3 regions of the Clostridium sp. CTA-19 genome follow, and region 2 is predicted to be linked to each of the others. Evidence: riboswitches for the same ligand, from Rfam matches in the RefSeq annotation. Region 2 holds a riboswitch; each other region holds the start of a gene.
The links. A riboswitch is a leader RNA that binds a small molecule or an ion and turns the genes downstream of it on or off. The one in region 2 is predicted to bind cobalamin.

Region 1 (10,751 bases), on a different contig from region 2:
CTTCATCTTTTTCTTCTTCTGTGTTCTCATTATTAATTTGAACTTTTTCTATATACAATTCATATTCCCATATATTCTCATTTTTTTCATCTTTTTCTATAATTTTGTAAAAATCTTTTTCTTTATATTTCACTTCTTCTATAATTATATTTTTCTCGTCTTTAATCCAATTTAATTTTTTTATTTTTTCTAAAGACTCACTGATTTCTTTTCTATTTTTTAAATACTCACTTTTATTTTTTTCAATATTTTCTTTTTCCTTTAATAAATCAGAATCCTCTTTATTTAGTAAAAAACCTTTTTCTAGTTCAACTATAGCATTTTCTATATCACCTAAAGATAATAATTCATTACATTTCTTTAATGACCATTCTTTAGATTTGGCACTCATTTTTTCAGCCATAGTTTGAGCTTCATTATACTGTTTATAATTTGAAGTTACTTTTTCAAACTCCTCTTTTGCTTTTACAAAGTCTTTTTTATCATAAGCTTCCAATCCATTTTTATAATGATTATAGTCCTCAACATAAAACTGCATTTTAGTATACTCTTCTTTGACTTTTTCTGACTTTTCAGAATAAAATTCAAAATAGCTTAACTCTTTAGTGGCATCATCAATATGACTATTTTCAATAGAATCATTTTCTAAATTATATTTAAATGCATCTAATTGATCTAATATGTATACATCAACCTTCTCCTTATGAGATTGTTTTTTTATATCAATATAAATCCCATGTGCACTTTCTTCATTTCTTTCTGTAAAATATTTCTTAAAATCGTTAAAGTTTTTTATAAATTCCTTCTCATTATAATAGATTTGTCCTATAAATATAATTGCAATAATTAATAATATTGTTAAAGCAATAGACGTTTTTGATTGCTTTTTTAGCTTTTCCTTAAAAAAATCCATATATATCCTCCTATTTAATACATATATTAACATTTTATATCTTTTTACTATCAAATTAATCCTATATTATTATAATGATATATTATTCAATTGTAAAATTAGCTAATTTTACAATTTATCTTAATAGTCTTTATTTTTTAATTATACATGTTTTTTTCTTGATTTGTCGTAATTTTGTATTTTTTTTAATTATAATCTTTCAAAATTGTTTTTATTGTGTTATAATTTGCTTGTACAATTTTAAATTTAATACTTTTTATGGTACTTTTAATAGTTTAATAGGGAAAGTGGTGTAAACCCACTACAGCCCCCGCTACTGTAACGGAGACGAATTTTAACCACTGAAGCTTTGCTTTGGGAAGGTAAAAGGAGATTGACCCGTAAGTCAGGAGACCTGCCGTAAATCTAACCACAAACCTTCGGGCGGAAGGAAAGTGTTGTTTATATAAAATATTTATGTATTTTTTGATTATAAACTCACTTTTGTGAGTTTTTTTATTGCCTATATTTAGGTAAATATATAAAACTTTAGTGCAATATAATAATAATTAATATATTTACACATTTACTTTATTTATAAGTATATAATACTAAAGTATTGTTATTTTAAAACTTAAATATTTTGTTCTTGTAATTAGGAGATGGTTTATACATGGTTAGGTTAATAGGGTTAAATAAAGATGTAACTTTAGATGTTCGTAGTAGATTTAGTATTAATTCTTCAGATTTAGAGAGTAACTTACTAAACCTTAAAAATTTTCTTGATGAAGTTATTATAATTTCTACTTGTAATAGAACAGAAGTATATTTTTCTTCTCAAGAAAGTAATAATGATTTATTAGTTGAGAAAATCTTCTTAACTTTAAATTGGGATATTAATGATATAAAATATACTTTTATTTCTACAGGGGAAAATGCTGTAAGACATATCATGGAATTATGTTGTGGATTTCATTCTAAAATATTAGGGGAAGATCAAATATTAGGTCAAGTTAAAGATGGATATTTTAAATCTTTAGAGCTTAATGTTATAAAAGGTCCACTTGAAAGACTATTTATTAATGCAATTGGATGTGGAAAAGAATTTAAAACAGAAACTATGCTTTACAAAATTCCTGTTTCTTCTTCTTCTATTGCAATAAAGGAAGCTATAAATAAGCAAAAACGTATCTTTATGATTATAGGCTTTGGTGATGTAGGTAAATTATGTTTTAAAAACTTACTTGTCAATGATAATAATTTTGATAGATTATATATAGCTTGTAGGGACATAGAAAAAGTTAAGAATGATGATTTAATTAAAAATTCTAATGATAAAGTTGAGATAATTCATGTAAACGATAAAAATAAATATTTACATAAAATTGATGTACTTATAAGTTGCACTTCGTCAAAGAATTTTATAATTGAAAAAAATGATGTTGAGGACATAAAAAATCTTTTAATTTTTGATTTAGCTGTACCTAGAGATGTTTGTAATTCTATAGATAATTTACTTAATATAACTGTTTATGATATAGATGAAATTCATACTATAGATGCTGAAAATAAAAAATTAAGAAAAACTTTAATGGAAGAACATTATTACATAGTAAAAAAATACATGTATGAGTATTTAGAATGGGTTAAGCTTAGATCCCTATCCCCTCATATTATGAAAATGATTAAAAAAAGCAACATAATATATAGCACCAGATTTAAAACATATACTCAAAAAAAATTTACAAAAGATAATGATAAGTTAGTGGAAACTCTTATCAAAAGCACTAGTAATGCATACGTTAATAGAGCTATTGAAGTTTTAAAAGAAGAAACTTTAAATGGTAAAGGCAAAGAAGCATTATCAATTATTGAAAAGATTTTTTGCGATATTTAATAAACATTGCATATAACTTAAGGAGGTTTTATTTATGAATTTAGAAAAAAGCAATCAAATTTTTAAAGAATCAGAAAAGTACATACCTGGCGGTGTAAATAGCCCTGTTAGAGCATTAAAAGATATGGGAATTACCCCTCCAGTAATTAAAAGTGGTAATGGTGCAACAATAACTGATGAAGATGGAAATACATATATTGATTTTATTGGTGCTTGGGGACCTATGATTCTTGGTCATAACGATGAAGATATAGTTAATTCTATAAAAACATGTTGTAGTGAATCTATAGCTTTTGGTGCACCAACTAATTTAGAATTAAAGCTTGCAAAACATCTATGCGAAACACTAGACAATATAGATTTAATAAGAATGGTCAATTCTGGAACAGAGGCTACTATGAGTGCTGTTAAGTTAGCACGTGGTTATACTGGAAAAAATAAAATTATAAAATTTGCTGGATGTTACCACGGTCATTTTGATGGGTTCCTTGTAAGTGCCGGTTCTGGTGTTATGACTGAAGGTATACCTGGAAGTGCAGGAGTTCCTCAAGAAAGTATAAAAAATACATTAATAGCTAATTACAATAGCATTGAAAGTATAACAGAAATTTTTAAAAAGTATGGACATGATATAGCTGGTGTCATTATAGAACCTGTTGCTGGAAATATGGGTGTCATAAAAGCATCTAATGAGTTTATGAAAAAGCTTGAAAGTCTTTGTAGAGAATATGGTGCACTTTTAATTTTTGATGAAGTTATGTGTGGATTCAGAGTTGCATATAAAGGTGCACAAACATTATTTGATGTAACTCCTGATATAGTTTGTTATGCAAAAATAATGGGTGGTGGACTTCCATGTGGTGCTTATGGTGGGAAAAGAGAGATAATGGAAAAGCTATCACCAGTAGGTCCTGTTTATCAAGCTGGAACCATGTCTGGAAATCCAGTAGTTATGGCAGCAGGTCTTTCAGCTGTAACAAAACTTTATAATCATCCTGAATACTATACACATCTTGAAAGACTAGGATCAAAATTAGAAAATGGTATGCTTAAAATTGCAAAAGAGAAAGGTATACCTATGACAATAAATAGATGTGGTGCAATGATGACTATATTCTTTACTGATATAGCTCAAGTAACTAATTATGATGATGCCAAAACTTGTGATACTAAATTATTTTCAAAACTTTATCTTCATTTGTTAAAAAATGGAATATACATTGCTCCATCTCAATTTGAAGCTTTATTCTTATCTGTAAAACATACGGATGAGCATATTGATAAATTCTTAGATGTATTTAAGAATTTTGAATTTTAAAAGTAATATTTAACTAATGTTTATTTTTAGTAGGGAACTATTAGGTTATTTTTAACTTAAAGTCCATTCCCTCGTAGTTCCCCTACTTTTTTTATATACATATATTTGTACTTAAAATAATTTGAGAATGATTTTTAATATCATATCTTAAAGTTAAATTTTTTTAATTTTTCAAATCAACAAAATTAATTTTAAAAGTTTATTATTAAAAATATTATAAAATTTATTATTAAAATATGGAGGGATTTTTTATGAGAAAAAAACATACTTTACTTTTAGCACTATTTTTATGCTTATTTATACCATATACCGCTTCTGCAATGCATATAGCTGAAGGATTTTTAAGCCCTGGTTGGTGCATTACTTATTTTGTACTTTGTATACCTTTTGTTATTATAGGTATAAAACAAATCAAAACTAAGACAAGCACTAACAAAGATTTAAAAATGCTTTTAGCTTTAGTTGCAGCCTTTTGCTTTGTTATATCAGCACTAAAATTACCATCTGTTTCAGGTAGTAGCTCACATGCTACAGGAACTGCTTTAGGTGCACTTATTTTTGGACCATTTGCTATGAGCGTTGTTGGATCTCTAGTTCTTTTATTTCAAGCGCTTTTACTTGCTCATGGTGGACTAACAACTCTAGGAGCTAATGTTTTTTCAATGGGTATAGTAGGACCATTTGTTTCATTCTTTATATACAAAATTTTTAAAAATTCAAATAAAAAAGTTGCTATATTTTTAGCCGCATTTTTAGGTGATTTATCAACTTATTTAATAACATCTATACAAATGGCTCTTGCTCATTCTGGCAGCGGAAGTGTAATAGCTGCATTTGGAAAATTCTTTGCAATATTTGCAGTGACTCAAATTCCACTTGCTATTGTTGAAGGAATATTTACTGTTATAATATTTGAGTTTATTGAAAAACACTCAAAAGAGGAATTACATACATTGGAGGAAATGATATAAGATGAAAAAGAAAAATATTATTATCTTAATAATTTTAAGTGCATTTCTTATAATTGCACCACTAGCTTATTATGGTTCTACAAGTGAATTTGTAGGTGGAGATGATCAAATGGAAGAAGTTATAGCTGAAATTGATGGTAATTATGAACCTTGGTTTAGCCATATCTGGGAACCACCATCTGGAGAAATAGAAACACTATTATTCTGTTTACAAGCAGCTATAGGAGCAGGTTTTATTGGCTATTATGTAGGTAGAAAGACTCAATGCTCAAAACAATCATAGCTTATTCAAAAATAAGCAAAGAAAGTCATAGGCATCCCTTGGAAAAGTTATGCCTATGCATTTTTCCTATGATTATTCTGGGATTTGTACATAAACCTCTTCCACTTATATTAAACATATTTATTTTTTTAATTCTTCACATAAAAGCTAATAATCCTAAAGACATAGTTTTAAAATTCAATATAGGTATATTATCCTTTTCCCTATTATCTTCAATAACATTGTTATTTGTCTATAATTTTAATTACATACTTGTAATTATTTTAAAAGGTGTTTCTGGTGGTATGTGCATATCTTATTTAACACTTACAACACCACTTGATCATATACTTTCATTAGTATCCAAAATAACTCCATTACAAGATATTTGCGATATAGCTAAATCAATGGAACTTTACATATTATTAATTAACGATGAAGCCTCAAATATATACAATGCAATGAGTTGTAGACATGGCTTTCATAGCTTTAAAAGTAAAATTAAAAACATGTCTAAACTAGCAGGACTTTTATTTTTAAATACACTTAAACGCTGGCCAGAAATCCAAGATGGATTATACAATCGTTGTTATTCAGGACGTCATTATTATGCTCAATGTACATCTAAATTATCTTATAAGTTTATGTTTATGATGTTTATGTATAATAGCATATTATTGGCTTTATGTTTTATCTAATGTAATATATGGAAGCAAAACTTAAATAAATTATTTTGATTTTATTTAAGCTTTGCTTTTTTATTTATATTCTTTCATAATAATATTAAATTTTCTATCTATCATTTTGAATCTAATTATGATTTTTTATGTATTATTGTCATAGATTTTTATTTTTTGCAAATGATATACATATATAATAAAAATTTTATTACATATGTTATATTAAGGAGTGATTTCATGAACACTAGAAATAATAATGATTTTGTCAATGAATTAAATGATTTTTTAAAAGGATTATATATGGGTATTGATTCCTTTGATAGTTATATTAAAAAAGCAGAAAATTTAGACGTAAAACATGCTTTTTTAAACATACAAAATGATTATAAAACCCAAGCCCAATGGTTTAGTAATAAAATACAAAGTATTGGTGGAACACCTTCATACTCTGTTGGCATTATTGGTAAAGCTTCTGAACTATTTAATGAATTTAAAAACGAAATTACAATTCATTCAACACAAGATCTTTTAGAAGAAGTATATAATGCTTGTAATATTGGATATACAATGACTGAAAAACATTTTAATGAATGTAATTCTCTTGATAAAGATACTATAAATAAAATCAATTCCATGCTCATAGACTATAAGAACCATCTTGACATTATAAAATCATTATCTACTGGAAACTATTAATTTAATTATACATTTACATAAATACAATCAAAACATATGGAAGAATATTGTATGGTTTTCATACAATATTCCTTCATATGTTATTCATATGTTCCTATATTTTATGTTAACTATTTAAATTAACTATTTTGTAACAAAAATGCCATTTAAATTGGTATAATATATTATATAGGGAAGATTTTAAAATTATATTTTTTAATACATAACTTGTCTTAAGGACAAGTTTAATACTTAAATGATTATTTATAAATATAGTAAAAATCTTTATTTATAAATAATTATTTAAATTAGGCATAAATAAAACTATAAATTTATTTTTAATGCCTTAATTGGAGGATGATTACATGAATATTGCTTTTTTCCTTACTCCTAAAAGTCAAGTAGTACATGAAAAAGTTACTGCTTCGATGAGAAGAGCCATGGAGCGAATGGAATATCATAGATATACTGCAATTCCTTTAGTTGATGAAAAAGGCAGATATGTTGGCACCTTAACTGAAGGGGATATTCTTTGGAAATTAAAAAATGATACTGATATTAATTTGAAAAATAGCGAAAAGGTTTTAATAAAAGAAATTCCTAGACATGTTCAAAATAAAGCTGTTTCAATAAACTCTAATATAGAAAATTTAATTTTAACAGCAAAATCTCAGAACTTTGTGCCTGTAGTTGATGATTCAAACATTTTTATAGGTATAATAAAAAGAAGTGATATAATATCTTATTGTTATGAACGTATTTTTAACGAAAATAAATATAAAACTTCGCCACATTATCAAATTTTAGAAAATGTAGCAAATAATTAAATAGCTATGGCTTTAGCCTAGCTATTTTCTCTGTTTTTTAGTAATTTTAATTTTTAAACTTAAAACCTAAAATATTGAGACATACTCCCAAACACTTCAAATTTAACTTGGAACCATATAAGTTAAGAGGTAATCTAAAATTTGACTACCTCTCATTATTGTTATAAATTAATAATTTAATATAACAAAACCCAAATTGAAAATAATAGTAAAAAACTTTGTTATTAATCAAATTTTTAATTAATTATAATTAGACTTTTTAAGAAAATTTTCAACTAATTAATACTTATTTTTATAATCCTGAAGCATTATTTAAAGTTTCTTTTAAAGTTTCTGCAGATTTAACTAGACTATCCGCTTCTAATTCACTTAAATCCATATTTAATACTTTTTCAACACCTGTCCCACCTACTACACATGGTAATCCCAAATAAACATCTTTAATTCCATAGTAGTTTTCTACTAAAGTTGAAACTGGTAGTATAGTCTTTTCATCTCCTAATATAGCTTTTACAATACGTGTTACTGCTAAAGCCACAGCATAGAAAGTAGCACCTTTTCTATTAATAACTTCATAAGCTGCATTTTTAACATTCTCATAAACTTCTTCTTTGAATTTATCATTATATTCAAAATTTTCTTTATCGGCATATTCATCAATTTTGATATTTTGAATATTAGTTATATTCCAAGTAGCTATCTCTGAGTCACCATGTTCGCCTATGATATAAGTGTTCACATTTCTTGGATCTATATTATACCTTTTACCTATTTCGTACTTAAGTCTTGATGTATCTAAAACCGTACCTGATCCTATAACTCTTTCTTTAGGAAATCCAGATAGCTTATAAGTTAAATAACTTAATATATCTACTGGATTTGAAACTATTAATAAGATAGCATCTTTATTATATTTTACTACCTCTGGAATTATTGATTTAAATATATTAATATTTTTATTTACCAATTGCAGTCTTGTTTCACCTGGCTTTTGTGCCGATCCAGCTGTAATTACAACAATATCTGAGTCTTTTGTATCTTTATACTCTCCGCTTATTATATTTACAGGTTTTACAAAATCTGCTCCATGTGATAAATCCATAGCTTCGCCTTCTGTTTTTGCTTTGTTAACATCTACTAATACTAATTCCGTAGCAACTCCTAATAACATTAATGAATATGCAGTAGTTGCCCCCACTGCACCTGACCCTATAATTGATATCTTAGTAGAATTTCTTTTTTTTATCATTTTTAAACTACCTCCTAAAGATTTAAAATTAATATAAATTAATTCTAGTAAACAATCAAAATGTGGCTTAATGGTTTATTGGTTTATTGGTATTACCAGTAAGTTTATAATTATATTACCATATAATTTCATTAATCTCAATAATAGTTAATTAATTAACAGTTTTTAAAAACACTCAAATTTATTTATCTACATAATTCTTACATATTCCCTATACTTGACATAATTTTGGAGCTTAGTGTATAATTTTAGTGAAAGTAATTATTATTTTGCCAATAATATAATTTTTTTATATTATTGGCAAAATAATAATTTTGATTAAAAAAGAAAAACTTACATATAAGTTTTTCTTTTATATTTGAAGGGATGAATAATTATGTTTAGTCCTATAAAAAATACAAGAGTCTATGAAAAAGTTATAGAACAAATCAAAGAGATGATTATTACAGGTACTTTTAAAAAAGGAGATAAACTTCCTTCTGAAAGAGAAATGGCAGAAAGTCTACAAGTTAGTAGAACTTCCATAAGAGAAGCCCTTAGAGAATTAGAAATTATGGGACTTATAGAGTCAAGACAAGGGGAAGGAAACTTTATAAAAAATAGCTTTGAAAATACCTTGTTAAAACCTTTATCTACTATATTTTTATTAAAAGAAAGTAATTCTGATGAAATATTAGAGCTTAGGAACATTATTGAAAGAGGATCCGTTGTATTAGCTGCTGAAAGAATAACTGATGAAGAATTGGCAGAAATGGAACTTCTTTTTGATGAATCTCTAAAGTCTGATTTAAAAGATACATTGGTAGATGTAGATATAGACTTTCATTATAAGATAGCTCAAGCTTCTAAAAACTTTCTTATACTAAGTATATTAAATGCTATATCATTTTTAATTGAAGCTTTTATCAAAGACATAAGAAGAAATGTGATAACAAAAGAAGAAAATATTAATATGCTTATTCAGCAACATAGAGATATTTTATCAGCATTAAAAAATCATGATCCAGTAGTTGCTGAAAAAGCTATGTTAGATCATTTACAATATGTTAACACTCAAATGAAAAAAGAAATAGAAATTATTCCTTAAAGTACTATAATATATAGTACTTTTTTTATATTTTAAACTATAAAATTTAAAATAAAGAAATAGCCTAAATTGAGGCTATTTCTTTATTTTATTTATATATATTTTAAATATTATATTTTGAATTTATTTAATATTTCTTCCAATTCACATGATATTTCTTTTAGTTTATTAGATGCTTTTAATACATCTTTTAATCTATTTTTTTGTTCTTCACTAGATGCATTTACCTCTTCTGTAGACGCCGCTGATTCTTGTGAAACAGCTGATATATCTTGAAGTTTATCAATAAATGAATCTTTTGCACCATTTACTTTTACCATTGTATTATTGCTTGTTTCAATCTTCTCTTTTAACATATCTATAGATTTATTAATTTTTTCAAAATTTTCAAATGTATTTTCAACTTTTTTAGATGTCTTTAATATAATTTCCTTTGAAAAACTAATTTCTTCACTTACTAAATTTATATCACTTATATTAGATTTTATAACTTCTTCAATTTCATCAGCGGATAAACTTGACTGTTCTGCAAGTTTTCTTACTTCATCTGCAACTACTGCAAATCCTTTGCCAGCTTCACCAGCTCTAGCTGCCTCTATACTAGCATTCAATGCTAACAAGTTGGTTTGACTAGTTATTGCTTTTATAGTATCTAAAATCATAGTTATCTTCTTTGAATTTGCTTCTAAAGTTTTTGAAGTTTTAACTACATTCATTATTGACTTATTATTTTCTTCATACATATCTTTAAGTTCTTGCACTGCATTCTTACCATCACTAGTAGAACGTTCAGCATCATCACATTGTAAAAATATCTCATTTGTGCATTTAGATATATAATCCACAGATTCCCCTAATTCTAAAGATATATTAACTCCTTCTTCTAGCATAGA
Region 2 (10,751 bases):
TTTTAAATATTCCATTGCTGTTTTTTTAGAATCTACTTTAAGATTTTTATTTAATATCTCATTTCCGTCATTAGAGATGATTAATTTAAATTCATCATTTTTAGGTTTTTCAGAAGAACCACTACCACCAGAACCGTTATTTGAATTGTTGTCTACTATTTTATCCGCATTACCAGATATAGTAACATTCTTATTTTTTTCTATTAAGTTTACTTTCGCACCATTTTTTATAGTTATTTTACTTTTATCTAGTGCTTCAATTTTTTTAACAGTAGCATTCTTATCTATTGTAAGTTGTGATGAATTTTCTATTTTTACATTAGATATTGACCCATCTAAAGTTGTATTAGAACAATTAATTATATTAATATCATTTACTTTACCTTTTAATGTAACTTTAGAGTTACTTTCTTTGCTATCAATTTTAATATTTTTAACATCATCGCACTTTATATTTGATGAGCAATTAACTAATACTTCTTTATAAAATTTTCCTTCAAGTTCAATATTATAATTTGAGTCCTTTGTTCCTGTAACTTTTACAGTTCCAAAATCCCCTTTTGTATTTTTAAGTATTGCATTTGACTTAACTTCTGTATTTTTTATAGTTGAATCTTCAAATAGCTTTACTGCTACATTACTTTTACTTTCAACTACAAGATTATCTGATTTTACATTAGTTAAATTTATACTATTAACGTCACCAGATTTTACAATTACATTCTTACAAGTAGTTCCTTTAATATTTACAGTTCCTTTTTCACCTGGGTCTAATATTAAATTTCCATTTAATTTAACATTATTTATAGTTATATTATTTCCAGTTACTAATATATCGCCTCTTACTTCTTTAATAGTTTCTACATTTCCAAAAGTTTCATTATCTTTTGATAATTTTGTTTGAGAAAAATTTGGATCTATTTTATCTAATATACTACTAGGTACTACTTTTTCTCCGCCAATTATAGTTAATTTACTAGTAGAGGTTATATTAGAATTTATAATTTTTTCTACATCACTATTTAAATTATTATTTGTTAATATTATAGGTGCTTTTTTAAGTCCTGCTATTGGAGAAATTGATAGAGCATCTGCAAAATCATTTCCTCTTACAAAATAGACATTTTCATAACTTATGTAATTAATAAATTTTGATAATACTTCTTTATTAGTTAAATATCTGTCGTTTCCAGCTATTCTTTCACTATTTTTTATGCCTGTTATAACAGTATTATCTATTACATTAGTACCACCTACAAAATATGCTTTAGATATGTTAGCTTTTTTTATATACTCTGTTACTTTACTTGGAATGTTATTTTTTTCTGTATATAAAATTGGACTTTCTTTCTGCGCTGCTATAGTAGCAACTGAAAGTGCATCAGCATAACTTAATCCATTAGATATGAATATAGTGTCACTTGTTCCAAGTTTCTCACTTACCTTCAGTGCAGTTTCATATCTAGTGCTACCATAAATTCTTTCTGTTTCTGTTATATTACATTTCTTAATCTGCGTTTCAATATTAGCACTAAGGGCTTTTTCACCACCTAGAATAAATGCCTTTTTAGGTTTTAATCTTTGTAATTCCTTAATTGCATTTTCTGTAAGGCCATTTTTATTTGATAATATTATAGGACTGTTATATTTTTTAGCAAGAGGGGTAACAGATAATGCATCTGCAAAGTCATACCCATAAGCAATAAAAACATAATCAGAACCACTTTTCCAACCTTGCTCACTTATTTTTATAGCAGTTTCTATTCTATCTGAACCATATATTCTGCTTTCATTTACTTTAGCAGAAGCATTTACTGGTAATAAGAACATGAACATGCTAAAAAATAGCAATAAAATACTAAGCTTTTGCTTAAAAAGCTTTTTCATAAACCCTTCATCCCCTTATTAAAAATTCTTGTTATTTAATGTTAGTTATGTGTTTTAATCTTCTGGTGGTGAAAATTCTCTTTTATCCCACTCATGAAAATCAAATAAAAGTATGTCTCCTTTTTTTACATATACATCATTTGCCCCTACTGGTGTTTTTTTATCATTAAGATATATAAACCAGTCTATTCCTAAAATTCCATTTGCCTTTTGTTCTGGAGTTTTTTGATTTTCAGGTATAGGGTAAAAATTGTGTATTCCATCAATTTCAAAAATAAATCCACCATTTTCTTGCATAACCGTATTTTCTCTTAGGTACGTCATTGCATTTTTACCGTCCTCTACTTTTAATGTTAACTCTTTTACTTGTTGAGGACTTTTACCGGTATAACCCTTTATATCTTTTCCTATTATCATAGTAAAGGTATCTTCTTCTTGTTTAGACTCTACAACCTCAGGACTTTCTTCCTTTTTAGTTTCTACATCTGAAGTATTATTACTACTATCATTGGAATCATCATTATTTTTTGCATTTTCCTTTTGTGATGAATCCTCGTTATTTTTTTTAACATTCGAAATATTTTGTTTATTTTCTTTATCACTATCTTCATTTTTGTTATTATCATCTTTTTTATTTTCTGATTTTTCTTTAGAGCCTTTTTTGCTATCATTTTTATTTTCTTTTTTAGATTTTTTACTACTACTATCATCTTTTTTTACTTTATTTGTAGTAGTTTCAGTTGTAGTTGTAGTTATCTTCCCTCTTTCGCATCCCCAAGCAACGGAAAATGCTATTAAAACTGTTAACAATATAGCTAGAAAAATTTTATAATTTTTTTTCATTAAATCACCTCCACTCTTTAAAAAATTGCAATAAAAAAAGTTCCCATTGGGAACTTAAATAGCATATTTTATACAAGCAAAATAAAAACAACAATTCTATAAATGCTTGCAAATCCATGATATTTTATCTCTCCCAAGAAAGATTCAATCCAGTATAGGCATGTCTCCTGACTTAACTTCATCTTACTACCAAACCTTCCCAAGATATCTCTCAGTGGTATTTTTGGATTCATCAGTTTCACAGTAACTTTGGGCTGTAGTGGACTTTAACCACTTTCCATTTTAACTTTCTTATTGCTAAGAAAGAACCTATCCCATCTCTATTAACTTGTCACACTCATTATATTACAAATATTTTTCAATTTCAACATTTATTTTAAACATTTAGAATATTTTGTATGTTTTTGTTTTTTTATAAAATAATTAAAGTTTTTATTTAGTATTCCAAAAATTAATGTAACAAATTTAATGTATTTCATATTTTTGTAAATAATTGCGTGTAGTTATAATGAATATAATTATTACATTATAACTATAAAAAAGGTTTTAAAAAGTGATTTTATATGGCTATGTATTACAACAATGTAGTATTTATAAAACTAAAATTACTATCAAGAAATCTAATAAAATATTACTTTATATTAAAAACAATTAAAATTTGAGATATTAAAATACCTTTTTAAAAATTATAGGAAAACAAACTCCAATTTAAATTTATTCAATAATTTTAAATTATTTTTATATAAAAAGAACCTGCCTTAAAATATACTTAAGTTTTAAGGCAGATTCTTTAAATTATATTTTTATTTATAGTTATTTTATTACAAGTTCTACTGGACAATGATCTGAACCTAATATTTCAGTATGAATATTAACGCTTTCTAATTTTTTCTCTAGCTCTTCAGATACACAAAAATAATCTATTCTCCATCCTGCATTATTTTTTCTTGCATTAAATCTATAGGACCACCATGAATAAACTCCTTCTTTATCTGGATTAAAATATCTATATGTATCTATAAAACCACATTCTAAAAGCTCAGTAAACTTAGCTCTTTCCTCATTAGTAAATCCTGCATTTTTTTTATTAGTTTTAGGGTTTTTTAAATCTATTTCCTTATGTGCTACATTTAAATCTCCACAAAGGATAACTGGTTTGTTTTTTTCTAATTCTTTCAAATATAATCTAAAATCATCTTCCCATTCCATTCTATAATCTAACCTTGCAAGTTCAGTTTGAGAATTTGGCGTATAAACAGTGACTACATAATATTCTTCAAATTCTAAAGTTATTACCCTTCCCTCATTATCATGCTTTTCAATACCTAAACCATAATTTACAGAAAGTGGTTTTCCTTTTGTAAATATAGCTGTACCTGAATAGCCTTTTTTTTCTGCATAATTCCAGTAATCATAATAACCATCTAACTCTAAATCTATTTGACCTTCTTGTAATTTGCTTTCTTGTATACAAAATATATCTGCATCTATTTCTTTAAAAAACTCTAAAAATCCCTTTTTCACACAAGCTCTAATGCCGTTAACATTCCATGATATAAGCTTTGTCATAATTATCGCTCCATTCATTTAATATATTTAAAACTTATGGTATAAGTCTATACCATATTATAACTATAATTTAGAATTACTACAAAATATTTTAACCCATATTATAGATTTAAAAACGTATAAATTTAAATAATATGATTTTATAATACTATAATAAAACTCCAACTTCCTTATAAAGTTGGAGCTTTTATTAGTTTTACGCTGTCATATCCTTTTTTATAAAAACAATATGACTTATAATATAACAAATACTAATCCATCCTAATAAAACTATTATGGAGAAATTTAAATTTACAAAAGTAATACCCAAAAGTTTATTTATCTTACCTGATATAATAATAGATTCATCAGGGTAGGAAGTAAATATAAATGGTAATATTTTATTTAAAACACCTGGTGGAACTGGATTACCTTTATCAGGACCAGATTTTATAATATTAATCCATTGAGTAGCCACTATAAAAATTATAGGAAGTACTAATGCTGTATTACTATCATTGCATATTGTTGAAAATAAAAATGAGAATGCTATTGTTGCTGTTACAACTAAAAATTGTAGTATTAATATTTGTAATAAAAACATTCCATTTGAAATTAAATAACTACTTCCTACTATCGGAATAACTAACTCTTTTAATTCCCTTATTAAATATGGGGGAATAGATTCGTAAGTTGTTCCTACAATGTTTGGAAGTGAAATATCTCCAAAACCATATATAAGGCCAACTATTGTAAACATTAAAAACTCTACTACTATAACTATTAAATTTATAGATAATATTGCTGCTATAAATTTTGAAAATAATATTTTCCACCTTTTAATTGGCTTTACTAACATAAATTTTATAGTAGCTGGCTTATTTTCACCAGCCACTATGTCAGCTGTCATAACTGCTACTATAATTAACAATCCTAATTCTCCAATTTTAGGTATTATATTATATATCAATTGATCTACAGCATTTATTCCTCCTTTAAAATCATAAGGAATATTATTATCTATATAATATTGACTTTCAAGAATTTCACCATTATAATATTCAACCATAGATGCTGAGAAATTATATCTTTTCTTTCGTTCTTCGAAATAGTCAATATTCATCTTTAATCTTTCTTTATTTGGTATGTTTTCATCTATCATATTTTCTAAATGATCTATTTCTTTTTGACTATCTTCTATTATCATTTTATAAGCTGAATCTATATCTTTATACTCCCCATTTTCACTATTTATTTTACACTCTTCTTTTAAAGTTTTTATATAATTTTTTTGAAAGTTTATAGTACTTTGGGTATTTCCATTTTTCTTTTGAAAATTTATTCCTAAAAAAGTTAAAAAAATTGAAAGTATAAAAAGCAATATTACTCCTATTAAAAACTTTTTTCGTCTAACAAGCTTATCTATCTCAATTGATATTAACTTAATCATATATAACCCTCCATTTATACAACATCTTTTTTTATAAATTTTCTATGGGCTATATAGTAAAAAATAATAGTCCATATAGAGCACACTATTAATCCTAATTTTAAGCTTATATTTGTTGTACTTAATTTTAAATTTATAATACCATCTATTATAGAAATACTGTTATTATAAGATGTAAACCAAAATGGATATACATTTTTCAAAAAGTTTAATGGAGTTATAAATGTTATAATTGATGCAACAATATTTATCGTTGCATTAATTATTAAACTACTTCCATTAGTACTGCATTCTTCTGATATTAATAATGATAATGCTATTATAGGAAGTATAGCTACAAATTGAAACATTAATGATTTTATTAAATATTTATATATTGGAATTATATATGAGCTATTATTTATAGCACTTAAATTTCCTAATTTATCTATATTGTATCTTGTTCCTACTATTACAGGATACATATAATCACCAAAGTTAAATATAATTCCTATGATAATTAAAAATATAATTTCTAATATAAGTATACTTATAGAGGCTAATAAGAATGCAGATAAAAATTTAGCAAGTATTATGCTACTTCTTTTTATAGGCTTTGCCATAAGATATTTTATAGTTGAATTTTGATACTCACCACTTATTGAATCATAAGCTAAAATAACTACAATCATTGGTAAAAATATTACATTTAAAGAACCTAAAACTTCTTTCATATCTAAATAAGAAGATACCTCATACTTTTTTCGTGGCTCTAAATTATTATCTAACAAATATTTATTAATTTTAATTTTGCCATTATTTTCTTCAATTTGATTATAATCTAAGGCTATTTTTGCACTCTCTATACCTTCTTCTAAAAATTTATTTTCTTCCTCTAACTTAATTTTCCAGTTAAAATTAGGATTTTTAATCTCTTCTTCTAATTCTTCATTTTCTTTTTCAACAACTTTTATCTTTTGTTCATAATTTCTTTTCATATCTTCACTTAAATTTTCATCTTGTGCCTTTACTCTATAATCTACTAAAAGTTTTTCATTATTTTTTATTTTTATTTCTGGTTTTTCATTTTGTGCATTTTTGTAAAGTCCTACTCCACTAAAAACTAACATAATAATTAGGGAGAGTATAAAAATAATATATTTTTTACTTTTTACTAATTTATAAATTTCTACTTTTAGTAATTTCAATTACTTCACTCCTTCTGTAATTTCCATGAACCTATTTTCAAGATTTTGTTTAACTTTATAAACATCATATATATCTATATCATTTAAAGTTAAAGTTTTTATTACATTTGGAAATGAATCTTTATTACATATTAAAGCTAATAAATTATCTTTAGCTTCTATAGTATCTATAAAGTCTAATTCTTTTAAAATATTCTTTGCTTTTTCTATTTCAGATACTTTTATGTTTATATGCTCTTTATTATCGCTTTTTAAATTATTAATACTTTCAATGGAAACAATCTTTCCTTTATCTATAAAAGCAACTTTACTGCAAAGTTGTTCTACTTCAGCTAAAATATGAGAAGATACCAAAACAGCTGTATTAAATTCACTTACAACATCCTTTACTATTTTTCTAAAATCAACAATTCCTGATGGATCCAATCCATTGGTAGGTTCATCTAATATTAGAAGCTTAGGATTTGGAAGTAAAGCTTGACCAAGCCCTAGTCTTTGCTTCATGCCTAAAGAATATTTTTTCACTTTATCATCAATTCTATCTTTAAGTCCAATTATTTCAATAACTTCATCAATACGTTTTTTATCAACATTTCCATAAAGCTTAGCAAAAATATTTAAATTTTGTCTTCCAGTAAAATCTCCATACATATCTGGATTTTCAACAATTGCACCAACAGAATCCATTGCATGTACAAATTGTTTTTGTACATCAAAACCATTAATCAAAATGTTCCCTTTGTCTGGCTTTATAAGTCCTGTAACCATCCTAATAGTAGTAGTTTTACCTGCACCATTAGGCCCTAAAAAACCATAAATTTCTCCCTCTTTCACATCAAAACTTACACCTTTTATTATGTCTATCTTACCGTACTTTTTATAAACATTATCTAAAACCAAAACTGAACTCATGATATCCCCCTATGATTATTATTATTAAAATAAGCATTATTATAGGAAAACAGACCCCATTTTAATTTATTTAATAACCTCAAAATACTTTTGTAGAAAATGCAATATTGAATTCTAATTGATTAGGAGTATGTTTCACTATTTTGAGTATCCAAGTTTTAGAATACATAATTTTAAGAGTAAACTTGGAACCTTATACTATTACTTATATAATACAGGTTATATTCAAAATAAATACATATTTTTTAAAATTTAACACATATTTAAGAAATAAAAAACCTGTACTTATCAAGTTTAATAAGTACAGGTTTTTTATTTCTTATGCTATTTCTTTTTTTATATTATTTTCTACCTTTTTCTCAAGTTTTAAGGCTTTAAGTACTGGTATTGTTATAATACCATCTACTATATGATGAATGATTGTACCTACTCCTACAATTATTAATGCATCTTTAAAACTAAATCCAAAAGGCATTACAATTAACGCTTCTAAAACACCGTGTAATGGTGCAGTAAATAAAACTACTTTTCTAAAACTATAATTTTTCTCAACTAATTTAGCACCTAAAAATCCTACAGCAACATGCATAAATGCTCGTGCTGCTACTACAGGATCTGGAAATGCAAATAAAAAACCTATTGAAGATCCTAGTCCCACAATTGATGCAACGGATGTTCCTAAAAACATAGATAAAAACATTGGAACATGTGATGCTAATGTTGCACTAAAAGGTGGTATATAAACCCTTAAAGTTGAACCAAATACCAGTGGAATTATAATAGCAATTGCCATAAGCAATGATGCTTGAACCATTTTCTTTACATCTAATTTCATATTTATTTCCCCCATCATATTGATATATACTACTGTATATACAGTAGTATATATCAATATGGATTTTTTGTAAATATTTATTTTTCGATTAGATAAATTTAAAACATAAAAAGCAGTTTTGCAATAAAGTTTAAACTCTATTTTAAAACTGCTTTTAAAATCTATATAATAATTTTTAAATATTAATTTCTTTAAATTCTACATGAATTGGGTTATGAAGTGTAACATGCCTTTTAACATTTTGTATTTTAGTGTTTATGTTTTCGCCTTCAATATTTAAAACTATATTACTATAGTCGCCAAAACGGCTTAAAAATTTATCCATATCTGAACATTTAATAGCTATAGGTATTTGAGAATTATCATTTCTTATAATAATTCCCATTGTTTCTCCATTATTTATAAACTTTTTTCCCTTTAACTTTAGGTCTCTCATTTTTGCTTCTAATATTATATAGAGTTCCAAGTTGACTTTAAAAATTATTCATTCCAAAACTTGGATACTGAAAATAGTGAAACATGCTCCGAATCACTTAGAATTTAACACTGCATTTTGTATGAAAATATTTTAAAGTTATTGAATAAATTTAGATTGGGGCTTGTTTCCCTATAGTATTCCCACTTTTATATTATATAAGTTTTTTATATTTTATTTATGATTACTAATTAATATTACTTTTTTATTTTAATTCTTAAATTACCCCAGTTATCGCTTTTTGAGGACATCTACTTTCACAAAGACCACATGAAGAACATAAAGACTTATTAAATATAGGATATTTATTTATTGTTATTGCAAAACAAGGACACACCTTTTCGCAAATCTTACATGAAATACATTTATTGTTATTTACCATAGGGTAGCTTGAAGCAAATTTTACTCCTTTTTTCAACCTTGTATTTTTAACTTCTTCAATTGAACTAAAACCATATTTTTCAAGTGTCGTTGGTAATTCTTTTAATATTTCTTTATATAGTTCTCTACCATGTATCATTGCAGAGGAACTCATTTGTACAGCATCTGCTCCACATAATAAAAACTCTATTACATCTTCTGCTGATGATACTCCACCTGAACCAATTATAGTAAAATCTTTGAAGTTTTCTCTTATTAGATTTATTGTTGCTAATGCAAAGGGCTTTACAATTGGACCTGAAACATAACTTTCGCCCTTTTCATTACCAAACTTTACAGCTCTTTCATTTAAATCTATTACCATAGCTGGACCTAATGAATGTACTGCTACTATTCCATTTGCACCATTTATTTTTATTATTTTTACAAACTCTAATAAATTTCTTATATAATTATTAATTTTGATAAATATAGGTTTTGTGGTAGTTTTCCTTGCCAATTTTACTATGTCTCCAGCTTCCTTTAAATCAATGTTATAATCTAAAGAAATTTCAAAACCATCAGCATATTTATCTAGTTTGGAAATTAGAACTATAATATCTTCCTTGCTATAACCAATACTGATTATTAAAGGTTCCTTCAAAAAACTTTTTATATTAGGTAAAAAATCTTCAGTCCATTTTTCATGAGGATATTCAGACCAAAGATTTAAATTTAATACTTTGTTATTGCCTCCATATATGCAAGGTTTAGGTACCATTGCACCTTTTATACCTATAGTTTTTGTAACCATTGCACCTAATCCAAAAGATGCTAAAATATTTATTTTATTATCATCGCTAACTAAAGGCCCTGATGCAGGCATAAGTGGATTTTTAAGTTTCAATTCCCCAATAGTTGTACTTAAATCCATTTAAAACTCCTCCATTTATAAAATATTATATTAAGTTTCTTTTAACTTCTAACCTTTAAAGGTTCTTCATATAACTTTTTATTTTCATAAAGAACTTTATAGTCTTTCATTAAAAATTTTCCATCACATATAACATCTTTTGGAGAAAAACTATCAAATACTTCATAGAATATATAATTTAAAATATTTTCTTCATCTAATGGTACTATTTCTTTATAAGGAATTATAATTAAATCACTCTTATAATTTTTTTCTATTTTACCTATTTTTATATTAAGTATTTTATTTGCATATTCATAATTATTTTTTATAACTTTTAC
Region 3 (10,751 bases), on a different contig from region 2:
TGCATCTTTTATAGAATTTCTCATAGTAATATTGTCACAAAGTTCTTTTCCAAAAACTTCAGGATACCCTCCACCTATATATATAAAGTCTATATTTTGTGGTAATCTCTTATCCTTCAATGGACTAAAATATATTATGTTTCCACACTCCTGTAGTAGCTCTAGATTCTCTCTATAATAAAAACTAAAGGCTTCATCCTTCGCTACTGCTATGTTAAAGTTCCTATTTTTCACATGATATTTATCATCATATGTATCACACTGCTTTAAATCAGCCATGAGACTATTTATATTTATATTTTCTAATATATGGTTACTACACTTATCAATTTTATAATCTATATCATCAGTTTCGCTACATTGAACTAAACCTAAATGTCTAGATTCTAATGTTAACTCTTTATCCTTCGGAATATATCCATAAACTTTTATTTTACAATGGGTTTCTATTATGGTTTTTAAAAGATTATAATATCCTGGTGCTATATTATTTAAAATTACACCTTTTATGTTAGTATTTTTGATAAACTCATCTTTATAATTTAAAATACCTTGTATTTCTGCTGCTAAAGTAGCACTTTGAGCTTTTGGACTTAAAATTAAAATTATCGGTAAGTTTAAAACTTTAGCTACGTGCGCTGTTGAAAACTCACTGTTTATTCCTTTACCATCATAAAGACCCATAACTCCTTCAACTATAGCAACATCTCCAATACCTCTAGAAAAAGAAGCTTTTACACCTTCTTCACCCATTAAAAATAAATCTAAATTTCTACTTGGTTTTTTCGTTATGTGCTTGTGAAAAGCTGAATCAATATAATCTGGTCCCACTTTGTACCCTTGAACATCATAACCTTTTTTCATTAGTGCTTTCATTATTCCAAGTGTAGTAGTGGTTTTTCCACCACCACTACAATTAGAAGCTAATACTATACCTTTCATAAAAATCACACTCACTAATTTTCATTTAGCCATTGAGAAGCTTGAATTGCATAATATGTTATTATCAGTTTTGCACCTGCTCTTTTTATAGAAGTTAACATTTCAAGGGCTGATGCTCTTTCATCTAATAATCCATTTTCACTTGCACATTTTATCATTGCATATTCACCACTTACATTGTATGCAGCTATTGGAATGTTAAAAGTATCGTATGCTGCCTTTACTACATCTAAATAAATCATCGCTGGTTTAACCATTATAATATCAGCACCTTCTATTATATCTGCTTCTATTTCTCTTAATGCTTCACGACCATTTGCTGGATCCATTTGATAAGTTTTTCTATCACCAAATTGTGGTGATGAATTAGCTGCTGCTCTAAATGGGCCATACATTGCTGAACAATATTTAGCACTATATGCCATTATTGAAACATAATCAAATCCATTAGCATCTAAAATATCTCTTATAGCACCAATTCTTCCATCCATCATATCAGAAGGTGCTACCATATCAGCTCCTGCTTTTGCATGAGATAAAGCTATTTTAGAAATAATTTCTACTGATTTATCATTAACTACTCTTTCACCTTCTATAATTCCACAATGTCCATGGCTTGTATATTGGCACATGCATACATCGGTAATTACAAATAAATTTTTATCTAATTCTTTTATTTTTCTAACTGCTCTTTGAACAATTCCATTTTCCTCAAAAGCAGAAGTTCCAACTTCATCTTTATGATCTGGAATTCCAAAAACTATAACACCTCTTACTTTTGCTTTTTTAACTTCCTCAATTATTTCTGGTAATCTATCTAAAGACCAATGATAATTCCCTTTTAATGATGAAATTTCTTCTTTTATATTTTCACCTTCAACTGCAAATATAGGGAATATGAAATCATTTGTATTTAAGATAGTTTCTCTAACCATTGATCTTATTGCATCATTTTCTCTTAATCTTCTTAACCCTGTTAACATTTAAAACACTCCTTATGTTTTTTATTCTTGGATCTTATTTGTTATATATTTCTATAAGTTTATCTATCATTCCATCATTACTACTTTTATCACATACAATATGTTCTATATTGTTTTTATTAAGTTCTACTGAAGTTATAGGTCCTATAGATAATACAGTCTTATTTCTTATTTCTTCAATACTTACAAGTTCTATCATATTAATTACGGTGCTTGGACTTGTAAATACTACTACATCACATTCTTTAAATCTATTTAAACCAACAGCATCCCCAAGTTCTGGTTCATATATATGACACTCATCTACTATACATCCTTTACTTTCTAATGCCTCTACTAAAAATGTTCTTGCTTTTTTAGATCTTGGAAGAAGTATTTTGTCATTTTCTTTTATAAACTCCTTCATATGTTCAAAAAGATTTTCTGCAACATATTCTTTAGCACATAAAATTGGAACTACTCCAAATTTTCTTATAGCTTTATCGCTAGCTGGTCCAATAGTTATGAATTTCGCTTTTATATTTCTTATATCTATTTCTTTTTCTATTAGATAGTTAAAGAAAATATTAGCTGCATTTGCACTTGTTATTACGACGTAGTCATAGTGACTTAATTTTTCTATGTATGGAGTTAATTTTTCACTAGTTGGCTTAATTTTTATTGAATTTATTTCTGTTACTTCTCCACCTAAATCTACAAGTTTTTCTCGTATTTCTCTACTTTGATTCTTAGTTCTTGTTATACAAATATTTTTTCCAAATAGTGGTTTTCTCTCAAACCAATTAAGCTTATCATGGAATTTAACAACATCACCAACAACAATTATACTTGGATTTGCAAGTCCATTTTCTAGAGCTTTCTCTTTTATATTTTCTAATGTTCCTACTGCCTTTTTTTGTTTTGATGTTGTACCCCTCATCACTACAGCACATGGAGTATTTTTATCCATTCCATTTTCAATTAGGTTATTAGTAATCAAACCTAATTTTTCAAAACCCATCATAAATATCAATGTACCTTTTAACCTAGATATAACAGGAAAATCTAAATCCATATTATCTTTGCTTTTAGCAGTAAATATATGAAATCCTCTTGCAATGCCTCTATGAGTAACAGGAATTCCACCATAGTTTAAAACAGATATTGGTGATGTCACACCAGGAACTACTTCAAATTCTATATCTTCTTCTAAAAGTCTAAGTGCTTCTTCTCCACCACGGCCAAATATATATGGATCTCCACCTTTTACTCTTCCTACTGTATGACCTTTTTTAGCAAGTGACACTATCATATCATTTATTTCTTCTTGTGTTTTATAGTGACATCCCGGCTCTTTTCCACAATAATAAATCTTTGCGTCACTATTTACATATTTCAAAAAGCTTTCCCCACAAAGTCTATCATACATTATTGCACTACAATTTTTTAAAACATTTACAGCTCTTAATGTTATAAGTTCTTCATGTCCAGGCCCTGCACCAATTAAATATACTTTACTCATTGCTTCTCCTCCTATTATTAAGATAGGACTTTCTATCTGTCTTCTAAAATTAATTTTGCTAATTCTTCACCAAGTTTTATATTATCTTCTATATTACCTTCTACTTTTCTTTTTACTAATTTTTCATTAACCTCATATACACCTATGACTTTCAATTTGCTATCACAGATTTTTGCATATGCACCTATTGTTGAATGACAATCCCCTTTTAGTGCTTTCATAAAGCTTCTTTCTGCATCAACACAAATTCTTACGTTTTCATCATTTAAAGAAGTAAATACTTCTTTATTATCTAAATTCTTAGCTATCTCTATGGCTAAAGCTCCTTGTGCTACAGCTGGAACCATATCATTTGGATCAAAATAATCTGTTATTATATTTTCCATTCCTAATCTTTTAAGCCCTGCAGCTGCTAATATAATACCGTCCAAATTTTCTTTTTCTATTTTTTCTATTCTTGTTTGAACATTTCCCCTTATAGGCACTATATCAATATCTGGTCTTAATATTTTTAATTGAGTTGCCCTTCTTTTGCTACTAGTTCCAACTCTAGCTCCTATTTTTAAATCTTTAAATTTAACACCTTTTAAAGACACAAAAGCATCTCTAACATCTTCACGACACGGTGTAGCTGCTATTTCAAATCCTTCTGGTAATTCATAAGGCATGTCCTTCATACTATGTACTGCTGCATCTGCAAGTCTTTCAATCATCAAAACTTCTAGTTCTTTTATAAATAAACCCTTTCCCCCTATTTTATCTAAAGTTACATCTAATCTTCTGTCACCTAAAGTATCCGTTAGCACTTTTTCACTTTTTATCCCATGTTTTTTTTCTAAGAGCTCCATTACATATTCTGTTTGTACCTGTGCCAATTTACTTTTTCTTGTTGCTAATTTCAAGGTTATTACCTCCATAAAATAAATTTAAAATTTCTTCTCCATATCCTTTGTTGAAAAAATATAAAAAGTCCTTTGAAGCTATAAAATTCATAACTTCCTTTTTCTTGTTTATATCTTTTATAGAATTTCTTATTTTTACAGTAAATTCTATATAATTGTCATACTCCATTAATTTTTCCCTTAATATATCCTTCATAAATAAAGTTGTTTTAGGACTTTTTCCTTTAGTTTGAAGGGCAAAAGTCATATTTTCTGTCTCACCTATAACTGGCATCGTACAAAGACTTTTACTAACTTCTGTAGTATCTATATAAAACTTAAAGTTCTCCTCACAATCATGCCTTATTTTGTCATTTAATTCTTTATCTCCAGTAGCTATAACTACTATATGGGCCTTATTTATTAACTCATCATTATACTCTTCATTGCTTAGTTCAAAGTTTTTTTCGCTATTGTAATTTATAATATCTTTACAAAACTCTTTAGATACTACTTTTACACTAGCGCCCTTCTCTGTAAAAGATTTCAGTTTTATAAAACCGGCCTTACCTCCACCTATTATTAATACCTTTAAGCTGTTTGTTCTAAGTGACAAATATGCTACATTACCTTTCAACAACATCACCTTATTTTTTTGTAATTTACAAACTATTTATAGCTTCTAATAGCTTTAAATTTAATTTTCTATCTTTTATTGCAACTCTCACAAATTCTTCATTTAAGCCTTTATAATTATCACATTTCCTAATTATTATCCCTTTTTCTTTTAATTTTTCATAAAATTTATGACAATTTATATCTTTTAATTTAAGTAATATGTAGTTTCCATAAGTATTATACACCCTATTTACAAATTTTGTTTTCTCTAATTCTTCTAACATTAATTTTCTTTCTATTTTTATCCAATCTATAGACTCTAATATGTATTTTTTATCTTTTAAGCCATATTTAACTGCTACTTCTGCAAAACAGTTTATATTCCATGGATTTTGCATAAGGTTAAAATAATTTATGATTTTTTCATTTGTAGTCAATGCAAAACCAAACCTCACTCCTGGTAACCCATAAAATTTTGTTATAGCTCGTATGATTACTAAACATTTATACTTATTAATTAAATCTACAAAACTTAAATTTAAATTTAATGTGAATTCAATAAATGCCTCATCTATTAAAATTATTTTATTATTTAATTCACAGTAATTTAAAATAGTTTTAAATTTTTCTTTATCAATTACACATCCATTAGGATTATTCGGATTACCTATTATTAATCCTTCACTACCTTTAACCTTATCTAATATATCCTCATAATCATATGTAAAGTCTTCTTTTAGATATGAATACTTTATATCTACACCATGTTTTATTGCATTATCTTCATATTCAACAAATGATGGAACTATTATTGTTATAGACTTTAAAGCTCCTATAGCTAAATCTAAAATTTCTGATGCTCCATTTCCTAATAATACATTATCATGTGTCACTTTAATTTCTCTTTTTTCCATTCCAAAATACTCATATGATTCACTTACATAATCTATTATGTTATCTTTTAAAATTCTATATTTTATATCTGGATATACATTAAGCATATCTACTGCTTCACTAATATTGTTTATAATTGAATTTGGAACCCCTAAAGGATTTATATTAGAACTAAAATCTATTAATTTTTTCCCCTTTAATATTCCATCACTATATATGTCTCCTCCATGTTTCAAAAGTAACACCTCACCTTTGTCAATTTATCATTAGTTTATTAAATTAAACTTCTATATATTATTAAAGCTAAAATCATTATTAAAACAAATAAAATCTCACTTGCATACATAAGTTTAACTGACTTTTTTATATGTTTATAATCTAACTTTGTTATATCATCACCGATGGTTGGTTTATAAGTGACTTGTCCGAAATACACATTTGTTCCACCTAATTGAACTTTTAAAGCTCCTGCTGTAGCAGCTTCTGGATATGCACAGTTGGGACTTTTATGATTTTTTCTATCTCTTATCATTATTTTGAAACTTTCTGTTATACTTCCATTTACTACAAAAGCAGATAAACACATAAGAACCCCTGTTATTCTAGCCGGAATATAATTAAATATATCATCTACATTAGCAGGAAAAAATCCTATATTTTTATATTTTTCATTTAAATATCCTACCATAGAGTCCATTGTGTTTACACCTTTATACATCATTGCAAGCGGTGCCCCTCCAATAAGCGCATAAAATATAGGTGCTATTATTCCATCAGATGCATTTTCAGCAACAGTTTCTACATCTGCTCTTATTATCTCATGGGCTGCTAGTTCCTTTGTATCTCTACCAACTATGTAAGAAAGTTTTACTCTTGCATCTTCTATGTCCTCTTTTTTTAATGAATTATATACTTCCATTGCTGCATTATCTAAACTTTTAGCTGCAATAGTCGTCCAAATTATTATTACATTTAATATGTGAAAAATAACTTTATTTATAAGTGCAAATCTTAATAATATATATGGTATACAGTAAGTCAACATACAAACTATAACTACCATTAATGCTCCTGCTCTTTTTAATTTATAATTATTTTCAAATTTACTTCTAAGTTTTTTTTCAATAATATTTATAAGTTTTCCTATATAAATTATTGGGTGTGGAATCCAATTTGGATCTCCTAATATAAAATCTATAATTATAGCTATAAATATATATATAATATTTTGTTTCAAATCAAAATTAAACATATTTTCACCTCCCTAGAAAAATAATTCTATATAATTTTCTTAGGTTAATTAAGAATTAAGATTAACCCTTACAACTCATTTTTTGATGATTCTAAATGTTTTGTGTAATATCTATTTATATATTTAAAATTCATAACATACAAGTAATAATTTCTTAATTCTTAATTCCTAAGCACTGATTATTTTAATTTAAGAATACGTTTAAATATCATATTCTTTAAGAACAGTTTAAAATGAGTAATCAGTTCCTATTTTTTTAAACCAACTATTTCGTATACTTTATCCATATCTAAAGAACTTCTTACTAAATCAGCTAGTCTATCAAGCTCTTTTTCTCTAAGATTTTCATATGGTTGTGCTTTTTTGCATTCTATGCCTTTTTTACTTCTTAATTCATTAATTATAACTTCTCTAAAATCTATATTATCAAATACTCCATGAAGATAAGTTCCTATTACAGTTCTTTCTTTATTAATAACGCCATCAATATGATCACATTTTTCACCATTTTCTTTTGTTATTCTAAATAATGGATCTGCATTTTCGCCTAATTCTGATACTCCCATATGAATTTCATATCCATAAACATTTATATCTTCTTTTGTTGTATTAAATAAATCTTTATTGATTACAGTTCCTTCTACCCTAGTAGTTACTTTTTTATTTTCAAAAACTGTTTCAATATCTAAAAGACCTAACCCTTCTGTTTCTAAATTATTACTTTCAACTTTATATGGATCTTTTATTTTTTTGCCTAGCATTTGGTATCCACCACATATACCTATAACATTTCCTTTTTTACTATATTCTTTTATTTTGTCAAATAATCCACTTGTTTTTAGAACATTTAAGTCCTCTATGGTATTTTTTGTACCTGGTATAATTAACAAATCAGGATTTTTAAATTCTTCTAAAGATGTTATATATCTAACGGAAACATCTTCTTCAATTTTAAGTGCATCTAAATCAGTAAAATTAGATACTCTTGGAAGTTTTATAACTGCTATATCTATTTTATCTGTAATATTTTTATTTAATTCTACTGCACCATCTTCATCTTCTAAAGCTAATGTAAAATGTGGAACAACCCCCAAGCATTGTTTTTTAGATATATCTTCAAGCATATCTATTCCTGGTTTTAATATATCTACGTCACCTCTAAATTTATTAATTACAGTTCCTTTAACTCTTTCTTTCTCATTATCTTCTAAAAGCATTAATGTTCCCACTAAAGATGCAAATACTCCACCTTTATCAATATCTCCAACTAAGATTACAGGAGCATCTACAAGTTCTGCCATTCCCATATTAACTATATCTCTGTCTCTTAAGTTAATCTCTGCTGGACTTCCTGCACCTTCCATAACAATTATGTCAAACTTTTTTTCTAATTCATCAAATTGATTTTTTAACATATCTCTAAATTTTAATTTAAGATTATGATATTCCATAGCAGAGCTATTTCCATAAACTTCACCATTAACAATTATTTGACACTTTTGATCACTAGTTGGTTTTAACAAAATAGGATTCATATATGCTTCTGGTTCTAATCCTGATGCATACGCTTGAAGTACTTGCGCTCTCCCCATTTCCTTTCCATCTAATGTTATGTACGAGTTTAAAGACATATTCTGTGCCTTGTAAGGACACACCTTATACCCATCTTGAGTAAATATCCTACAAAGTGCCGTAACTAAAATACTTTTTCCAACAGAAGACGCTGTTCCTTGTACCATTATTTTTGCCATCTTAAAAACACCCTTTCCAACTACAATTATTTCTAAAATCAAAATATAATATATAGTTTCAATTAATTGAAAAAACTATAATTTATAATTTAAATTTCATATTGAATTTTCTTAAAAATCACAAAATAAAAATAGATGCACCTGAAAGGGTGCATCTATTTGTTGTAAATAAACTATTTGAAATTTAAACAAAATAAATAGTCCTTTCCCTCCGAAAGCTTTTTAAAATTAGGCAGGTCTCCTGGCTCATGAATCATCCTTCTCTTTGCCTTCCCCTCTTATTTTTAAAAAAGTGGCAATTTTAAAGAGTTGTCATCAATTACAGTAGCGGGGGCTGCTGTGGAATTTAACCACATTCCCTTTTCACTTATTCTAAGCACCTAACTTGTTCTATATTCTTTTTAAATTAAATTACTTGTAAATTTTTTATCAGTTATTTTCGACTTATTTCAATTATGATTATAAAATTAAACAAACTCTATGTCAAGTTTTATCAAAAATTAATGAACTTTGGTATATTTCATTAATTTTAGAAATATATCAAGATTCAATATATCAACAATGAAATTATTAGCAATTTTAAATATAATCTATAAAATTAACTTCTTAGTTTATGCATTTAAAATTCTAATATAAAAAAGTTGTATAATATTAAAACTCAACTTTAATTTGAAAATATATTATAGAGTAAATCTTTATACAGTTTACAAATAAGTTATAATTTAATTAAATAATTCAATTTAAAAAGTTGTTTTTAAAAAGAAAGTAATCCATTTAAAAACAACTTTATCATTATAATTATTTATATAATTTTTAGTTCTTTTATTATATCTCCATTTAATTTTTTTATATAAAAAATACCCTTATCTAAAATCCCATAACTATTAGGACTATCTTTTTTCGGATATGCTACTGAACCTGGATTCAATATATATATACCATCTTCTTTCTTTGCTACTGGTACATGGGTATGTCCATATACTAACACATCACCATTACATATATTAGGATGTTTTTCTTCATCATAAATATGTCCATGGGTTAAGAAAAATCTTTTATTATCATATAAAATGGTGCTATAATCCATCATACAGGGATATTTAAGCAACATTTGATCCACATCTGCATCACAATTTCCTCTTACACTTATTATTCTATTGCTATAATTATTAAGTAGCTTTGCAACTTCTTTAGGATTGTATTCCTCTGGCAATGGATTTCTTGGTCCGTGGTATAAAACATCTCCTAATATTATTATATAATCAGCATTTTCTTTTATAAAAGCATCAATTGCTAATTTACAATATTTAAGAGATCCATGAATATCAGATATAAAAAATAACTTCATAAACATTTTGTTTAGCACCCTAGTTATAACTATAAAACTACATTTACTAAACAAAACACCTCACTTTCTTTAGTTTATTACCTCTTTATTATAATAGCTACTACTTTATTGCTCCACCATTTTATTAAAATTTTCTTTTGTCATTCTAAATAATACTTCTTTTCCCTTTTCTTCAAGCACTTCAAATTTCCATGTTTTAAGAGCTTCTATTCCATTTTCATTAGCAACGGTGTCAAAAATAACTTCCCCACCATAACTATTAAAATAATATTCTAATAATAGCATAACTGCCTCATTGCCATAATTATTCCCTCTATATTTATTTTCAACTTTAACATTTAAATCAGCAGTTTTAGTATTTCTATCATATCCATGAAAACTCACTTCCCCAATAGGTGTGTTTTCCATATTATATATTAAACAATAAAAATTCTTTCCGTTTCCAGGGTCAACCATTCTTTTGTACCAATTCTCCCATTTATATTCACTATAATGAATTGCGCCTCCCACATCTCTCATTGTATCTTCATCGCTCCAAAGCTTTTTTATATAATCAATTTCTTCAAAGTCAGGCTTTCTTA

Region 1: linked by a shared signal. The riboswitch ahead of hemA (glutamyl-tRNA reductase) and the one ahead of ACYUE0_RS01965 (DUF4430 domain-containing protein) in region 2 are both predicted to bind cobalamin.
Region 3: linked by a shared signal. The riboswitch ahead of ACYUE0_RS09385 (cobyric acid synthase) and the one ahead of ACYUE0_RS01965 (DUF4430 domain-containing protein) in region 2 are both predicted to bind cobalamin.

The regions. Positions count from the first base shown of each region.
Region 1 covers NZ_BAAABH010000014.1:20,082-30,832, reverse strand. The annotation lists gene ACYUE0_RS09370 (hypothetical protein) at 1-913, opposite strand, end outside; cobalamin riboswitch at 1,156-1,329, shown strand; gene hemA (glutamyl-tRNA reductase) at 1,566-2,789, shown strand; gene hemL (glutamate-1-semialdehyde 2,1-aminomutase) at 2,824-4,107, shown strand; gene ACYUE0_RS09355 (energy-coupling factor ABC transporter permease) at 4,359-5,078, shown strand; gene ACYUE0_RS09350 (energy-coupling factor ABC transporter substrate-binding protein) at 5,080-5,361, shown strand; gene ACYUE0_RS09345 (CbiQ family ECF transporter T component) at 5,343-6,038, shown strand; gene ACYUE0_RS09340 (DUF2383 domain-containing protein) at 6,258-6,716, shown strand; gene ACYUE0_RS09335 (CBS domain-containing protein) at 7,061-7,522, shown strand; gene ACYUE0_RS09330 (L-lactate dehydrogenase) at 7,815-8,771, opposite strand; gene ACYUE0_RS09325 (FadR/GntR family transcriptional regulator) at 9,148-9,858, shown strand; gene ACYUE0_RS09320 (methyl-accepting chemotaxis protein) at 9,969-10,751, opposite strand, start outside.
Region 2 covers NZ_BAAABH010000002.1:165,645-176,395, forward strand. The annotation lists gene ACYUE0_RS01960 (cell wall-binding repeat-containing protein) at 1-1,887, opposite strand, end outside; gene ACYUE0_RS01965 (DUF4430 domain-containing protein) at 1,942-2,730, opposite strand; cobalamin riboswitch at 2,871-3,058, opposite strand; gene ACYUE0_RS01970 (exodeoxyribonuclease III) at 3,544-4,299, opposite strand; gene ACYUE0_RS01975 (ABC transporter permease subunit) at 4,496-5,728, opposite strand; gene ACYUE0_RS01980 (ABC transporter permease subunit) at 5,743-6,915, opposite strand; gene ACYUE0_RS01985 (ABC transporter ATP-binding protein) at 6,916-7,827, opposite strand; gene ACYUE0_RS01990 (ECF transporter S component) at 8,147-8,662, opposite strand; gene ACYUE0_RS01995 (hypothetical protein) at 8,838-9,098, opposite strand; gene ACYUE0_RS02000 (4Fe-4S binding protein) at 9,355-10,431, opposite strand; gene ACYUE0_RS02005 (amidohydrolase family protein) at 10,473-10,751, opposite strand, start outside.
Region 3 covers NZ_BAAABH010000014.1:31,226-41,976, reverse strand. The annotation lists gene ACYUE0_RS09420 (cobyrinate a,c-diamide synthase) at 1-942, opposite strand, end outside; gene hemB (porphobilinogen synthase) at 957-1,925, opposite strand; gene cobA (uroporphyrinogen-III C-methyltransferase) at 1,960-3,426, opposite strand; gene hemC (hydroxymethylbilane synthase) at 3,459-4,334, opposite strand; gene ACYUE0_RS09400 (NAD(P)-dependent oxidoreductase) at 4,303-4,944, opposite strand; gene ACYUE0_RS09395 (pyridoxal phosphate-dependent aminotransferase) at 4,970-6,055, opposite strand; gene cbiB (adenosylcobinamide-phosphate synthase CbiB) at 6,094-7,071, opposite strand; gene ACYUE0_RS09385 (cobyric acid synthase) at 7,320-8,822, opposite strand; cobalamin riboswitch at 9,037-9,221, opposite strand; gene yfcE (phosphodiesterase) at 9,625-10,170, opposite strand; gene ACYUE0_RS09375 (GNAT family N-acetyltransferase) at 10,276-10,751, opposite strand, start outside.